DNA from 3 places in the Paenibacillus sp. HWE-109 genome. Region 3 is predicted to be linked to each of the others. Evidence: predicted binding sites of a transcription regulator. Region 3 holds the regulator's gene; each other region holds the start of a gene.

Region 1 (3,289 bases), 1.0 Mb from region 3:
ACTATCGAAAGCATCATCGATGAAATCAAACTCTTCGTCGTTAGGTTCGCTGCTGACTTGGGCCAAAACCTTGGTAACAATAGATCCTGTATACCCCCGGCGCATCAAAAAGGCGCCTGTTTTTCTTTTGCGATCCATCGTTTTTCCTGAGGTTTGTTTCCATTTTGTTTGAGCCAGTTTCATAGCTCCCGCAAATTCATCATCAGGATTGATCGTTTCCATTGCATTTTTTACCAATTCCTTATCGATGCCTTTTTGTTGAAGTTCCTGACGAACCAAGTTCCGACCTTTGCGTTGCGTAATAATCCGACTGTCTGTCCACATTTTCGCAAACTCTTCATCATTGAGATAATTCTGTTCAGCCATCTTCTCACATGCCCAATCGATGACTGCAGCTTCGTACCCCGCTTCTTTCAGCTTGCGTTTAACTTCGATTGCCGAATGAGGGCGACGCCCGATAATACGTATCGCTTTTAGGTAGGCACTATTACGTTCTTCATCTATCGTAATTTTCTCAACATCCTGTTGATTAATAATTTCTCCCTTAACTAATCGATGCTTGATCAAAATATCTTCATGAACCGAGAATGCGTACTCCTCATTGATAAAAATATTATAGCGATGCCTGCCTTTTTTTTGTTTCTCAACCAGCGTAATTATTGACAATGTGTGCTCTTCATCGCTCATATCCAGCCAACTCCCCTAAAATGAAAAGCACCTTAACCCAAGGTTAAAGGTGCTTTCCTCTATGATTTAAATGTTATTCGAAAGCAACTTCCAATTCATCTTCGTCCTCATCTTCGTTTAGACCAACAGCTTTGATTAAGTTGCTGTTTTCACGAATTTTCAGCTCTATCGTTTCGGAAATAGCTTTGTTGTCTTTCAAGAATTGCTTCGCATTCTCACGACCTTGACCCAGTCGCTCGCCTTCATACGAGTACCAAGCTCCGCTCTTATTAACGATATCCATCTCTGTACCGATATCAATAATACTGCCTTCGCGGGAAATACCCTCGCCATACATAATATCAACTTCCGCTTGTTTGAATGGAGGCGCTACTTTATTCTTAACGACCTTAATTCTTGTACGGTTACCGACCATGTCATTTCCTTGTTTGATCGTTTCAATACGACGAACATCAAGTCGTACAGAGGAGTAAAACTTCAATGCGCGACCACCAGGCGTTGTCTCTGGGTTACCAAACATGACGCCAACTTTTTCACGCAGTTGGTTGATGAAGATCGCAATAACTTTGGACTTGTTAATTGCACCTGAAAGTTTACGAAGAGCTTGAGACATCAAACGAGCCTGCAAACCAACGTGTGAATCGCCCATCTCGCCTTCAATTTCCGCTTTCGGAACAAGCGCAGCAACCGAGTCGATGACGATGATATCCACTGCGCCACTGCGTACAAGCGCTTCAGCGATCTCTAAAGCTTGCTCACCCGTGTCTGGTTGGGATAATAGAAGCTCATCTATGTTAATACCAAGTTTACTTGCGTAAGAAGGATCCAAGGCATGTTCAGCATCAATAAAGGCAGCTTGTCCGCCAACTCTCTGTACTTCTGCAATCGCGTGAAGGGCTACCGTCGTTTTACCTGAAGATTCCGGACCGTAAACTTCAATAATTCTTCCGCGTGGGAATCCACCTATACCTAGTGCAATATCAAGCGCAAGCGCTCCAGTTGAAATCGTTTCAACTTGCATATGCGTAGACTCTCCAAGTTTCATGATGGAGCCTTTACCGAACTGTTTTTCAATTTGACGTAGTGCATTATCAAGTGCTGCGCGACGATCTGTCAAAACAATCACTTCCTTCTTCTATCATTATAGGTATATGATAACCTGTTTTAGAGTGTTTGCCAAGCATTTTTTCGAACATACATTCGACTTTTTAGCGAACAAACAAAAAACCGCAACAAAGTTATCGCTTTGTTACGGTCCTTCCGTTAACACTTACTCTTATTATAAGCGAACATTATTGATCTTTCAACTGTTTCCATAATTGATAGAGCGCACTTTTGGCTGCTCTATGTTTGATTGATTCCCGATTGCCTGAAAGCTGCAGCTCAATCACTTGGGTTGGCTTATTTTTTTGCGCGAATCCAATATATACCAGCCCCACCGGCTTGCCTTCTGAAGGACTTGGACCCGCTACGCCGGTAACCGAGATGCCAAAGTCACTTCCGGTCTTCCCGCTTATATGTTCAGCTAGCAGAACAGCTGTTTCACTGCTTACCGCACCGGGAGCTCCCTCGCCTTCAAGAACTTCCATCGGAACGGAAAGAAGCTGATGTTTGAGCGCATTAGTATAACAGATTACGCCTCCAAGAAATGGCTGCGAGCTGCCTGGAATTGAAGTTATCAGATCACTCAACAAACCGCCTGTACAGCTTTCCGCAACGGCAAGTGTTAGTTTCTTAGCCGCCAACAATTGCACAACGACGGCTTCAATAGGGACGTCTTGTTCCGCATAGAGATGTTCAGACAATCGACTTCTAATCGCTTGTTCCGTGGATTGCAGCTTTTTCTCGCCTTCATCAGCGGATTGTGCGCGTGTCGTAATACGAATTGTCACCTCGCCCTCTTTGGCGTAAGGAGCAATGGTTGGATCGGTTTGGGCTGCAATCAAATCAAGCAATTGATGTTCCAGATTGGATTCGCCGATGCCGGCAAATTTAAGCATCTTGGAATACAGGGGTACTTCGTCAGTCATCTTAGTCTGTAGCCAGGGAACTGCATGTTTTGAGAACATAGGCTTCATTTCCTTGGGAGGACCTGGCAATAGAATAAAATGGGTCCCTTCGTATGTAAAAGCGATTCCAACGGCTAGCCCCGTTTCGTTATGCAAAGGATCACTGTCCGCCAACATCAATGCTTGTCTTCGATTGCTGTCCACCATATGAATGCCGCGGGTTTGGAACATATCGGTTATTGCTGTCATCGATGGTTCATGGATGATCAATTCACGGCCTGCGAACCCAGCCAGCACGTCTTTGGTCAAGTCATCCTGGGTTGGGCCAAGCCCGCCCGTACAAATGACGACGTCCGCTCTGGAAGCCGCTAATTTGAAGGTTTCAAGCAATCTCTGTTCATTATCACCGACAACGGTTTGGAAATACACGTCGACACCGATCGCAGCGCATTCACGTGATAGGAATTGTGCATTCGTGTTCACGATTTGACCAAGCAATAGTTCTGTTCCAATAGCGACAATTTCAGCTTTCATCTCAAACTCCTCCTTTAAATAAGAAAACCTCTATTGCGGCTGTTCAATGAAGAGCGACC
Region 2 (3,289 bases), 2.6 Mb from region 3:
TGGCTTCGGAAACAACCGAGTGATGGGCAGATTTTTCGACGAGCATTTTGAAGGATTCAAGCGTGAATATCTCTTCAAGTCCTTCAAACGCTTCACGCAGCAGCAATTCTAAAGTGGCATCTGCGCCTTCGAATTGGTAGCCCTGGTGTTCGAGGTCTTTGATCCGCTCAATGACATCTTTGGTTTTCTGTGGATCCTTGTTGAAATCCAAATTGAGTTCTTGCGCTTTGACCAATACATTGCTCTGACCTGCAAGCTCCGACACCAATACACGCTGTTTGTTGCCGACCAATTCAGGCTTGGTGTGCTCATAAGTGCTGGCATCTTTCAGGATCGCTGATACATGGATACCGCCTTTGTGAGCAAATGCGGCATTGCCGACATAGGGTTGATTAACTGGCATATGCATATTAGCGATTTCGCTGATATATCTGGATACCGATGTCAACGACTTCAACTGATCTTCCGAGATGACGTGATAGCCAAGTTTCAATTGAAGGTTAGGGATGATGGAGCTAAGGTTGGCGTTGCCGCAGCGCTCGCCATAGCCATTAATCGTACCTTGAACTTGTCCTGCGCCGGCTTGCACAGCGGCAAGACTATTAGCAACTCCCAATTCGCAATCGTTATGGGCGTGTATGCCTACAGGTGTGGAGATGTGCTGTTTCACTGTTGTCACAATGGTTGTGACTTCCCCTGGCAAGGAACCGCCATTAGTATCACATAGGACAATCCAATCCGCCCCGGCGTCCTGGGCTTTTTTGATCGTTTGCAGAGCGTAATCGGCATTGTTCTTGTATCCGTCGAAGAAATGCTCGGCATCATAGATGACTTCAAGACCCTTGCTTTTCAGATACTGCACGGAATCAAAGATCATAGCCAGATTCTCTTCGAGAGTCGTTTGGATCGCAGTCGTGACATGGAAATCCCAGGACTTACCGAAGATTGTCGCCACTTGTGCGCCGGATTCAACAAGTCTGTTCAAATTGATGTCATCAGCAGCTATGGAATCCTTGCGCCGCGTGCTGCCAAAGGCTGTAATTTTGGCATTCGTAAACTTCATGTCTCGAGCTCGCTCAAAGAATTCGATATCTTTGCTGTTGCTGCCCGGCCATCCGCCTTCAATATAATGAACCCCAAGCTCGTCGAGCTTGCGGGCGATTTTGATTTTGTCCTCGACAGATAGGCTAATGCCTTCTCCTTGCGTTCCGTCTCGTAGTGTGGTGTCGAAGATTTTGACTGATGTTGGCATGGGTTCCTCCTTCAAAAGCTAGCAAAGTGACTTCGTTGTTAGATGTGCTGGTGTCTAAGCTTGCTTTAAAGCGCTAATGTATAATTTACGATTATACCATAAGATTATGGGTAAGGACATCATAACGCAAAAATACGTTTGCTTGAAACAATATTTTTTTGTATGCTGAAAATGGCTCTGGTCTAACGTCTTGGAGCATGGGAGGGAATGTGAAATGGTGACAGTGGGGCATCATTATCCCAAACAAGGTAGAGTCATTTTGCATATTGATATGAATGCGTTCTATTGTTCTGTCCATGAGGCCGTTGAGCCTGAATTGTATAAAGGCAAACCCATTGCTGTTGCTGGAAGTGTTGAACTTCGCAAAGGAATAATTGTTACTTCATCTTATACAGCGCGAGGAATGGGGATCAAAACGGGTATGCAGGTTAGGCAAGCTCTGAAAATATGCCCGGATTTGATATTGATTCGACCTGACTTTGAATTGTATCGCGATTTCTCCCGACGATTCATGCAGATAGCTTATAGTTATTCGCCTATGGTGGAATCCATGTCCATTGATGAATGTTTTGTGGATATAACGGGTTCCAAACAGTTTGGAACGCCTATGGATATCGCAAACAGCATTCAGAACCGAATTATGAAGGAATTGAAGCTGCCCTGCTCGATCGGAGTTGCGCCGAATAAGCTGCTTGCCAAGATGGGCTCTGATATGAAGAAGCCGAATGGGATTTCTGTGCTTCGCATTCGTGATGTGCCGTATGTATTATGGGATAAACCTTGCAATTATTTGTACGGCATAGGTAAAAAGACCGCTGATAAATTGGAGAAACTCGGTATTCTTACTTTAGGCCAATTAGCGTCTGCGGATGAGTTGTTATTGACGAAGCAATTCGGAGTTCTCGGTGCTCATCTGAAACGATCAGCGAATGGCATTGATCCATCTCTTGTAAATCCGGAGCAAGAACAAAGCAAATCGATTGGCCACACCACGACGCTGCCGCGAGACTACACAGACCGCATAGAAATTCATCGTGTTTTCCTCAATCTGGCTGATCAAGTAGCGAGAAGGCTGCGCAAACAGGAGTTGATGGCCTTGACGATCCAGATTACGATTCGCGATCCTGACATGAGGACGATCACGCGTTCTGTCACACTCCCGACGGCAACGGAGCATATGGATGATATTTATAAAACAGCGTGTGAGTTGTATGATCACCAGTGGGATGACGGCAAACCAGTACGATTGTTGGGCATTACCTTGCAGAATTTAACGATGAAGGAAGAAACCTTCATTCAATTGGATTTGTTTGATTATGAGAAGCAGCCGCGGCGAGAGCATTTGAACAAAATTATGGACGGGCTGCGTGATAAATTTGGGGAAAGCGCGATTCTGACCGCAGGGATGATGAGTGATGATCCGTCCGCTTTTATACGAAATCATAAGGCCAGGGGCACTTCCTTGCAGATGGATCATTTGAAAAAAAATCCGCTCCATAAGGAAGAGGAGAAGTGATAGGGAATGGCGCATTGCATCGGCTTCGCTGGTTATTCGAATAGCGGGAAAACAACGTTGATTGCTAAATTGGTGATTGAAATGAAGCAGCGCGGCTATCGAATTGCTGTAATGAAACATGATGCTCATGGACATTATAAAGAAGCCGCGGGAGCGGATTCGTCGATCTATGTTGGCTCGGGAGCTGATGCCGTGATTACGCTATCCCCGAACATGATTCACACGTATGAGAAAAGGGGTAATGTAAGTTTAGAGGAGCAGTTAACGGCTTACTCGCACATGGATTTTATTTTTGTAGAAGGTTTTAAAAAGGAAAAGCATCCAAAGATTGCTTTATTTCGTACAATAGAACAAAGAGAAATCGTTCATCATCTTGAGCCTAGTCCTATTGCTATTGTGACGGATTTGGAAGACGCTGAGAGCTATTATCCGCATATCCCTTCTATAAATTTAAATGAAGTGGGACGTATTGCGAATTTTATCGAACATTATTTTGGCGGGAATCTATTTTAAGGTTTGAA
Region 3 (3,289 bases):
AACATGCGCATGATGAGGCATTGGATTATTATCCAACTTGGTACACGGAAATGCTGGAGCGATTTGTCGAAAATGGCGGGGCCTTGCTGAATATTAAGGTGCCAGATCCAGATCTGTACGCAGGTATTGAGGCTAGTCTAATCTCCAGGGCTTCCAAAGCTGCGGCTACCGCTCGTACGAAGTATCAACAATATGTCCGAACGAGTACGTTTAGTTGGTGCCTTATTAAAGCGCCGACAGTTGCCTGGGCATCCAAGGTGTACGCGGATCTGCCAGAAGATCAGCGGGTAGAGGCGATGTGGGATGCTATTTTTCAAATGAACCGGGTGTATGAAGAGGATCCCGTAGCTGCTTGGCGCGTTCACATTGAACAGTTGAAACGTGTTCGGAAACTGCTGAATGAGAAACAATACAAAACCCTGCGTTATCGCGCGGCGGGCACCGATTTGGAGGTGGATTTGCCTGCGCATCATATTTGGTTAGGCGGCGATAAAGCGAACGCTAGTGGCATCCGTTTTGTGGCTAATATGCCAACGGAAGAAGTCTTTACGATGCCGGATAGAACGGGTGTTCGCGGTACCGTATCAAGTACAAAACCCTTGAATGTCAATGGGGCTTTGGTGGATCGCTTTTCGTTCCGCTTTGAAGAGGGGAAGGTCGTTGATTATCAAGCGGAAGTAGGTTATGAACATTTGGCCCGGTTGCTCGAAATGGACGAAGGCGCCCGCTATTTGGGTGAAGTTGCCCTTGTGCCTTACGGTTCACCAATTTCTAACATGAATCGAATTTTTTATAATACAGGTATTGATGAGAATGCTTCCTGTCATCTTGCTCTGGGGAGTTGTTACCCAATTAATATCCAAGGTGGCGCTTCTTTGTCGACAGATGAATTAAAAGCACGAGGCGGCAATACGAGCTTGATTCATGTTGATTTCATGATTGGGACATCGGATCTGGAGATTGATGGTTATTTGGAAGATGGCACGGTTGAGGCTATTTTTCGTGGCGGGAACTGGGCACTTGTATTTTAGTTGGTTGAATAGGCTGTGAAACGAAGAAACCGAGGGAGACAATCTCCGCTCGGTTTCTTTGTTATTCTAAGATGGTTGACTACATATCCCGGAACAAGCCGATGACACGTCCTAAAATCGTCACATGCTTGAGGAGAATCGGCTGTAAGGCGGAATTCTCAGGTTGTAGGCGAATATGATCGCGCTCTTTGTAGAAACGCTTCACTGTGGCTTCATCGTCTTCTGTCATGGCAACTACGATGTCCCCGTTGTTCGCCGTTTGTTGCTGTTTCACAATGACATAATCGCCATTATGAATGCCAGCTTCAATCATACTGTCTCCCATTACGCTAAGCATAAATACGTTATTATCTTTGACCATGCTCACGGGAAGCGGGAAGTAGTCTTCGATATTCTCGGTTGCTGTAATAGGAACACCGGCGGTTACTTTACCAACTAAGGGAACACGCGCGACTGAAATGGCAAAGTGAGTTTCTGCGCCATCGAGGCCCAGAATTTCGATAGCACGAGGTTTGGTAGGATCTCGACGAATTAAACCTTTCTTCTCAAGACGCTCCAAATGGCCATGTACGGTAGAACTGGATGCTAGTCCAACAGCTTCGCCGATTTCTCTGACGGAAGGTGGATACCCCTTATCTTTCACTTCGTTCTTAATGAAATCCAATATAGCTTGTTGACGCTGCGAAATCTTGCTCAATAGTTATCACTCCAATACTGGGAATCATTACCCAAAGTATAACATAGAACCCGAGTTCGTACAAACATAAGTTCGAGAAAATGGGTTGACTCAAACATTTGTTCGTGTTATTCTAATACAAGAACAAATGTTTGGGAGATGATTACTCATGTATATGGCTTATACCAACACAACCAACTCACGTACACTTCATAGATCCGCTAACACATCCAAAGGGATGACTTTCACTTCTGGCTATACTAAAGCTATTGTTCGCTTTGTTCTGTTAGCAATTATTCTTGGAACCGTGTTCTCATTTGGTGCAATTGTGCAGGCCTATGCGGGGGATCCGGCAGCAACGACAACGAGTACATCACTAGCCAAGCAAGCTGTCATCAGAGAAGTCTCCTCAATAGTAGTACCAGAGAAAATAGTTATTCAACGTGGAGACACGATTTGGCAGATTGCTTCCTTACATAAAAAGAATAGGGAGAACATTCGTTCTTATATCGATAAAATCAAAGCAATCAATCATTTGACCACCAGTTCATTGCAAGAAGGGCAGGTACTGATCCTGCCTGGTTCTTAAAGCGATTGATTTCATACTCACTAATTAGCTGAGACGAGGACATGTTCCTACGTCTCTTTTCGTTGTTTCCTTGACATTACTGAATTGGGATGGCAAAGTAATATTCATATTGAATTTTTGCTAGGGAGGATCTTTATGAGCGACGAAATGGATAAAAACATCGAACGTATCAACGAGCTTGCACGCAAAGCCAAAACAGTGGGCTTAACAGATGCAGAAATCGATGAGCGAAATGAATTAAGAAGGAAGTACATTGAGGCTTTTCGAGGCAATCTTAAAGTTCAACTTGATTCGATCAAGTTTACGGACGAAGAGTAATTGCTTGTTCATATAGAAACAACATTCAAAAGGGGATATGAATGATGGCGTTGAAAGCTGTACTTTTTGATTTGGATGACACTTTGTTATGGGATGATCGCAGTGTGCAAGAAGCTTTTGATGCGACTTGTGCGGAAGCTGCCAAACATGTGGCTGTGAATCCCGTAGAATTAGAAGCTTCTGTTCGTAAAGAAGCACGCGCTTTATATGAAACATTTGATACGTTTCCATTCACCAAGATGATTGGTATTAATCCTTTTGAGGGGTTATGGGCTAATTTTACGCAAGGTGAGAATGAGAACTTTCGTAAATTGGAGGAACTGGCGCCTGGATACCGGACGGAATCTTGGACAAGGGGTCTTCGTGCACTTGGAATCGAAGATCGTGAGCTGGGTTATAAATTGGGGGAATTGTTTCCTGCGGAACGACGCAGCCGCCCTTTGGTCTATGAAGAGACATTTCAAGTTCTAGATGCATTGAAAGGGAATTATCAATTGCTGCTTTTAACAAACGGCTCTCCGGACTTGCAAAAGGAGAAATTAGCTGGCGTGCCGACTATTGCCGCTTACTTCGATCACATTGTGATATCAGGCGAGTTTGGCGAAGGCAAACCTGCGAAGTCCATTTTTAATCATGCCTTGGGATTGCTCGGCATTCAGGCAGAAGAAGGAATTA

The links. The regulator LexA, encoded in region 3, represses DNA repair genes until DNA is damaged. The targets are predictions, from matches to a motif close to CGAACATATGTTCG.
Region 1: recA (recombinase RecA) is a predicted target of LexA. The motif match lies at 1,877-1,890, and genes of this name have one in related genera.
Region 2: LOZ80_RS20480 (DNA polymerase IV) is a predicted target of LexA. The motif match lies at 1,380-1,393, and genes of this name have one in related genera.

Annotation. Positions count from the first base shown of each region.
Region 1 covers NZ_CP091881.1:3,191,030-3,194,318, forward strand. The annotation lists gene LOZ80_RS13120 (regulatory protein RecX) at 1-687, opposite strand, end outside; gene recA (recombinase RecA) at 761-1,804, opposite strand; gene LOZ80_RS13130 (competence/damage-inducible protein A) at 1,980-3,230, opposite strand.
Region 2 covers NZ_CP091881.1:4,781,444-4,784,732, reverse strand. The annotation lists gene cimA (citramalate synthase) at 1-1,252, opposite strand, end outside; gene LOZ80_RS20480 (DNA polymerase IV) at 1,467-2,768, shown strand; gene mobB (molybdopterin-guanine dinucleotide biosynthesis protein B) at 2,775-3,281, shown strand.
Region 3 covers NZ_CP091881.1:2,193,365-2,196,653, forward strand. The annotation lists gene LOZ80_RS08720 (aminopeptidase) at 1-1,031, shown strand, start outside; gene lexA (transcriptional repressor LexA) at 1,111-1,728, opposite strand; gene LOZ80_RS08730 (LysM peptidoglycan-binding domain-containing protein) at 1,877-2,296, shown strand; gene LOZ80_RS08735 (DUF896 domain-containing protein) at 2,432-2,614, shown strand; gene LOZ80_RS08740 (HAD family hydrolase) at 2,659-3,289, shown strand, end outside.